One region of the Streptomyces sp. NPDC001536 genome, then DNA from elsewhere that is predicted to be linked to it. Evidence: predicted binding sites of a transcription regulator. Region 1 holds the regulator's gene; each other region holds the start of a gene.
The links. Region 1 encodes HspR, which represses chaperone genes until heat shock. Its sites were predicted from a motif close to TTGAGNNNNNNNNNCTCAA; they were not measured.
Positions count from the first base shown of each region.

Region 2: the regulator HspR is predicted to act here: its motif matches at 1,264-1,282, upstream of lon (endopeptidase La).
Region 3: the regulator HspR is predicted to act here: its motif matches at 1,141-1,159, upstream of dnaK (molecular chaperone DnaK).

Region 1 is NZ_JBIAVQ010000003.1:318,081-320,342, reverse strand. It holds gene dnaJ (molecular chaperone DnaJ) at 1-1,070, shown strand, start outside; gene ACFY0U_RS10415 (heat shock protein transcriptional repressor HspR) at 1,076-1,522, shown strand; gene ACFY0U_RS10410 (PA14 domain-containing protein) at 1,599-2,262, opposite strand, start outside.
Region 2 is NZ_JBIAVQ010000015.1:167,453-169,714, reverse strand. It holds gene ACFY0U_RS34700 (GNAT family N-acetyltransferase) at 1-399, opposite strand, end outside; gene ACFY0U_RS34695 (GNAT family N-acetyltransferase) at 495-1,139, opposite strand; gene lon (endopeptidase La) at 1,305-2,262, shown strand, end outside.
Region 3 is NZ_JBIAVQ010000002.1:51,100-53,361, forward strand. It holds gene dnaK (molecular chaperone DnaK) at 1-1,094, opposite strand, end outside; gene ACFY0U_RS05460 (OsmC family protein) at 1,255-1,683, opposite strand; gene ACFY0U_RS05465 (hypothetical protein) at 1,733-2,262, opposite strand, start outside.

The DNA.
Region 1 (2,262 bases):
ACCCGGACGCCAACAAGGGCAACGCCAAGGCCGAGGAGCGCTTCAAGGAGATCTCCGAGGCGAACGACGTCCTCGGTGACCCCAAGAAGCGCAAGGAGTACGACGAGGCCCGCGCCCTCTTCGGCAACGGCGGCTTCCGCCCGGGGCCGGGCGCGGCCGGCGGCTCCTTCAACTTCGACCTGGGCGATCTCTTCGGAGGCGGCGCCCAGGGCGGCGCCGGGGGTTCCGGCGGCTTCGGCGGCGGCATCGGCGATGTCTTCGGCGGCCTGTTCAACCGGGGCGGTACGGGCACGACCCGTACCCAGCCCCGGCGTGGCCAGGACATCGACACCGAGGTCACCCTGAGCTTCACCGAGGCCATCGAGGGGGCCACGGTGCCGCTGCGGATGTCCTCGCAGTCCCCGTGCAAGGCCTGCTCCGGCACCGGCGACAAGAACGGCACACCGCGCGTGTGCCCGACCTGCGTCGGCACCGGCCAGGTGGCGCGGGGCTCCGGTGGCGGCTTCTCCCTCACGGACCCTTGCCCGGACTGCAAGGGCCGCGGACTGATGGCCGAGCACCCCTGCCTGGAGTGCAAGGGCAGCGGCCGCGCCAAGTCCTCCCGGACCATGCAGGTCCGTATCCCCGCCGGGGTGACGGACGGTCAGCGGATCCGGCTGCGCGGCAAGGGCGCACCGGGCGAGCGCGGCGGCCCGGCCGGCGATCTGTACGTCACCGTGCACGTCGACACGCACCCGGTCTTCGGGCGCAAGGACGACAACCTCACGGTCACGGTCCCGGTCACGTTCACCGAGGCGGCCCTCGGCGGCGAGGTGAGGGTCCCCACCCTGGGCGGCCCCGCCGTCACGCTGAAGCTGCCGCCGGGCACGCCCAACGGCCGCACCATGCGCGCCCGCGGCAAGGGCGCGGTCCGTAAGGACGGCACCCGCGGCGACCTCCTGGTCACCGTCGAGGTGAGTGTCCCGACGGACCTGACGGGGAAGGCTCGTGACGCACTCGAGGCGTATCGCGAGGCGACCGCGGGCGAGGACCCGCGGGCGGAGCTGTTCCAGGCCGCGAAGGGAGCTTGATCGAGATGGACGGCCGTCGACGCAACCCGTATGAACTGACCGAGGAGACCCCGGTCTACGTCATTTCGGTGGCGGCCCAGCTCTCGGGCCTGCACCCGCAGACCCTGCGCCAGTACGACCGCCTGGGCCTGGTCTCCCCGGACCGCACCGCCGGCCGGGGCCGCCGCTACTCGGCCCGCGACATCGAACTGCTCCGCGCGGTGCAGGCGTTGTCGCAGGACGAGGGCATCAACCTCGCCGGCATCAAGCGCATCATCGAGCTGGAGAACCAGGTCGCCGCGCTGCAGTCCCGCGTCGCCGAGATGGAGGCCGCCCTGGAGGGCGCCGCCGCGGCGATGCAGCAGCGGGAGGCGGCGGTGCACGCGTCGTACCGCCGTGACCTGGTGCCGTATCAGGAAGTGCAGCAGACCAGCGCGTTGGTGGTGTGGCGGCCCAAGGGGCGCCAGGACTGACGTACGGCTGATGGGGAAGGGGCCCGGAGGATCATCCTCCGGGCCCCTTCGCGTGTGCGGGGTGTATCCCCTGGACTCAGCTGAACGTCCAGGTGCCCACCGGCGCCGACTCGGTTCCGTCGGCGTAGACGGCCGTGAACTTGTAGAAGACCGTGCTGTCGGACGGCGCGGTCGCGTCGGTGAACGCGAAGGCGCCGGTGCCCTGCTCGTCGAAGAGCAGGTCGTAGCTCTGCGTGGAGTTGTTCCAGCGGTAGACGTGGAAGCCGGTCGCGGTGCCGTACGTGTCCGCGGACCCGTCGTACATCACGTAGACCTCGCCCGCCCCGGTGCCCGCGGTGAGGATGTCCGAGGTCTCGGCGTACATCTGGTCCGGCGTCATCTTGAACTCGTTGACCTGGACGGTGGTCGCGGACTCGATGTCGAGGGCGTTCCCGTCGACGTCGACCGCGACGACCCGGTAGCGCAGGAACTCGTCGTCCGGCAGGTTCGGGTCACGGTTCTCGGACCGCGTCGAGCCGTACGGCAGGCTGTCGGTGATGTTCGTGTACGGCGACCAGACACCGTCGACCTCCGTGCTCCGGTAGACCTCGTAGTGGTCGAAGTCGTCGGCCGTGCTGTCGTCCCAGTCCAGCAGGATGCCGTTCTCGGCGGAGGTCGCGGTCAGACCGGTCACCGCGCCCGGGGGCGTGCTGTCACCCAGGTGCTTGACGGTGACGGAGGCCGAGGCGGGACCCAGGTTG
Region 2 (2,262 bases), on a different contig from region 1:
CCAGACGGTGGACTCCATGGCGGCGATCCGGTGCATGTCGGCGTCCGCCGTGACCCGCCGCAACGTCACGCCCGCCGGCAGGACGGGCTCGCGTACGGCCATGTCGGCCGCCCGGCCGATCAGCACCGTCTCCCGGTCCTCCGGCACGAATCCGGCCGCGCTGAGCCGTTCGGTGAGGTCGGCGGGGGTGTCGTGGCCGCGTGTCTTCCACTCCACGGCCTCGCCGCGCGCCGCGAAGAAGTCCCGCTGCCGGACGATGAGCCCGTCCAGCGCGTCCCCGTCGACGCCGAGCTCGCGCGGCCCGCTCACGAACCCCCGGAACTGTCCGACGATCCGCAGCAGCGGGCCGTCCTTCTCGTACGTCACCCCGGCGGGCGGGGTGGGTGGCGCACCGCGCATCTGGTCGTCGTAGGCGGCGAGGAAGATCTCGGTGTCGGTCACGGCACGACCGTACGGCGCCCGGCGCGGGAGGCAACCGGTTTTGCGCGGCGTCCTCAGCCGGTGAACTTCGCGCTGGTCAGCGGCGCGGTCACCGTCCAGCCCAGCGACTCGTACAGCCCCCGCCCCGCGGGCGTCCCCGCCAGGACGCAGGTCTCCGCGCCCTGTTCGGCGGCGGCCCGCTGGAGGGTGCGCATGACGACGGTGCCGAGGCCCTTGCGGCGGTGCCGCGGCGAGGTCTCGACCTGGTCCACGACCGCGGTCGCGCCGGTCGGGGCGAGCTGGCCGCGGGCCGCCCAGGAGCCGTCGGGGGCGGCGAGCATGGTGCGGATGACGCCGCCGCGGGACCAGGTGCGCTGACGGTAGCCGTCGGGGACCGCCGGCTCGTCGAGGGCCCTGGTCGGGGGGAGTGTCATCAGGTAGCCGGGCTCGGGATCGATCCACCAGCCCGCGCCCAGCCAGCCGCCGGCCACGGCCGGATCCCGGAAGACCTTGAGCCACACCCCGGCACCGGTGACCGCCCCGGCCACCTTCCGTACGGCCGCCTCCTCGACGTCGTCGTCGAGCGTGCCGAACACATGCCGTGCGACATGGCCGTCCACGCCCATGTCGATCGTGCAGCCCCACGGCTCGACCACCGGCGGAGCCGCCCCGCGCGAGAGCACCCATCCGTCCACCCAGGCCCGCACGATCCGGTCCATGGGACCCCCCTTGGTAATGATTGAAAGCCCTCCGGGGTTACTACATCAGCTGGGTCGCGCATTCCGGCAGACGTGATCGCTCACAGCGAACGCGCCCAGGGGAACAATCAAAGGCTCACGTGCATTGAGTCGGCATAGCTCAACTTGAATGCCGAAGGGGAGATCATGGCTTCGACGTCCACACCGCTCACTCTGCCCGTGCTGCCGCTCGACGGCGAGGTCGTGCTGCCCGGCATGGTGGTCCCGCTCGACCTGAACGACCCCGACGTACGCGCCGCGGTGGAGGCCGCCCAGGCCGCCGCCCGCTCGGAGCCGGGCAAGCCCAGGGTCCTGCTGGTGCCACGCATCGACGGCACCTACGCCGGTACCGGCGTCCTGGGCACCGTCGAGCAGGTCGGCCGGCTGGCCGACGGCGACCCGGGCGCGCTGATCCGCGGCCGCGGCCGGGTGCGCATCGGTGCCGGGACCACGGGGCCGGGTGCCGCCCTCTGGGTCGAGGGCACCCGTATCGACGAGACCGCGCCCGAGCCGCTGCCGGGCCATGTCGCCGAACTGGTCAAGGAGTACAAGGCCCTCGCCACCGCCTGGCTGCGCAAGCGCGGCGCCTGGCAGGTCGTGGACCGGGTCCAGGCCATCGACGACGTCTCCGCGCTCGCCGACAACTCCGGCTACTCGCCCTTCCTGACCACCGACCAGAAGATCGAGCTGCTGGAGACCGCCGACCCGGTGGCCCGCCTCAAGCTCGCCACCCAGCAGCTGCGCGACCACCTCGCCGAGCAGGACGTCGCCGAGACCATCGCCAAGGACGTCCAGGAAGGCGTCGACAAGCAGCAGCGCGAGTTCCTGCTCCGCCGCCAGCTGGAGGCCGTGCGCAAGGAACTGCGCGAGCTCAACGGCGAGAAGGACGGCGAGGAGTCCGACGACTACCGCGCCCGCGTGGAGGCCGCCGACCTGCCGGAGAACGTCCGCGAGGCGGCCCTCAAGGAGGTCGACAAGCTGGAGCGGTCCAGCGACCAGTCGCCCGAGGGTTCGTGGATCCGGACCTGGCTGGACACGGTGCTCGAACTGCCGTGGAACGAGCGGACCGAGGACGCGTACGACATCCAGGGCGCCAAGGCGATCC
Region 3 (2,262 bases), on a different contig from region 1:
ACGTCCTTCACGTCACCACGGATGACGCCTGCCTGGAGGGCCGCGCCGACGGCGACGACCTCGTCCGGGTTGACGCCCTTGTGCGGGTCCTTGCCGGTGAGTTCCTTGACCAGGTCGGTGACGGCGGGCATCCGGGTCGAGCCGCCGACGAGGATGACGTGGTCGACGGCGGCGAGCTTGATGCCGGCGTCCTTGACTGCCTGGTGGAAGGGGGTCTTGCAGCGGTCGAGCAGATCGGCGGTCAGCTCCTGGAACTGGGCGCGCGTCATCTTCTCGTCGAGGTGCAGGGGGCCGTCGGCGGAGGCGGTGATGTAGGGGAGGTTGATCGTCGTCTCCGAGGAGCTCGACAGTTCGATCTTGGCCTTCTCGGCGCCCTCGCGCAGCCGTTGCAGCGCCATCTTGTCCTTGCCGAGGTCCACGCCGTACTGCCCCTGGAACTTCTTCACCAGGTGCTCCATGACCCGCTGGTCCCAGTCGTCGCCACCGAGCCGTGTGTCGCCGTTGGTGGCCTTGACCTCGATGACGCCGTCGCCGATCTCCAGCAGGGAGACGTCGAAGGTGCCGCCGCCGAGGTCGAAGACGAGGACGGTCTGCTCCTCGCCGCGGTCCAGGCCGTAGGCGAGCGCGGCGGCGGTGGGCTCGTTGATGATCCGCAGCACGTTCAGGCCCGCGATCTCCCCGGCCTCCTTGGTGGCCTGGCGCTGGGCGTCGTCGAAGTACGCCGGGACGGTGATCACCGCGTCGGTGACGTCCTCGCCGAGATAGGACTCGGCGTCCCGCTTCAGCTTCTGGAGCACCCGCGCGGAGAGCTCCTGCGCCCGGTAGCGGGTGCCGTCGACATCCCCCTGGTCCGGGAAGCGCCAGCTCCCGTCGCCCATGTACCGCTTCACCGAGCGGGCCGTCCGCTCGACGTTCGTCACCGCCTGCCGTTTGGCGACCTCCCCGACGAGCACCTCACCGTTCTTGGCGAAGGCCACGACCGACGGCGTGGTCCTGGCCCCCTCCGCATTGGCGACGACCGTGGGGTCGCCGCCCTCCAGGACGGCCACCACGGAGTTCGTGGTCCCCAGATCGATCCCGACCGCGCGTCCCATCGCTGTCCCCTTCCGCCAGGGCACTTCCCGGACTCCAGCACAAAACTTGAGCGGGCTGTTGTCAATGCCGCGTACCCATGCCGAGTACCCGTGTACCCGGAAACGGGCGATGCCGCGTCCCCCTCGCGAAGGGGGCGCGGCATCGCGGGACGTGCGGGTGTCAGGCCAGCTTCGCCGACAGGGTGATCGGTACGGCCTTGAGGGCCTGGCTGACCGGGCAGTTCACCTTGGCCTGCTCCGCCGCGGCGACGAAGCCGTCCTCGTCGAGGCCGGGCACGGTGCCCTCGACGGTGAGGTGGATGCCGGTGATGCCCTCGCCGGGCTGGAAGGTGACGTCGGCGGAGGTGACGAGCTTGGTGGGCGGGGTGCCGGCCCCCGCGAGGGCGTGCGAGAACGCCATCGAGAAGCAGCTGGAGTGGGCGGCCGCGATCAGCTCCTCGGGGCTGGTCTTGCCGTTGGCCTCCTGGGTGCGGGCAGCCCACGTCACCGGCTGCTCGGCGATGGCGCCGGAGGAGTCGAAGGTGACGACTCCGTTGCCCTCGAGCAGGTTGCCTTCCCAGACGGTGTGTGCGGAGCGCGTGGTAGCCACGGTCAGTCCTTTCGTGTGGTCCCGGTTCCGGGTGATGCACCCCATCCGATCACACTCGGGCGCGGCTCACCCTGAAGACCGGCCCGCGCGGGCTGAAGGGCAGCCGCGCGCCCTCCGGGATCAGATACGCGTGCTCGCGCCGTACCCGCAGGACGTCGCACCAGCCGTCCGTGATCACCAGCACGGGAGCGCCGGGCGGGAAGTCGTCCGCGCGGTGCAGCAGGTCGATCCCGGGCTGCAGGACCGTACCGCCGCGACCGCGCACCCGGACCCGGCCCGCGATCTCGGTGACCGGCAGATATCCGGCGTCGTAGGGGGCCGCGTCACAGAACACGACCCGCGCGGCCGGTACGTCCCGGGCCTCGGCGTAGGAGGCGATCGCGCCCAGCGCCTTGCCGAGCAGGGTGCGGTCCATGGACCCGGAGGTGTCGAGGACGACGCCGAAGGTGCAGCGGGCGATCTCCTCGGGCGGGAACCAGCGGCCCGCACGCGGGATGTCCGGGGTGGACGACTGGCGGCGCGAGGGCCGGGCGTACGACCGCAACGCCTCGGGACGGGGCACGAACTCGTCGAACCAGC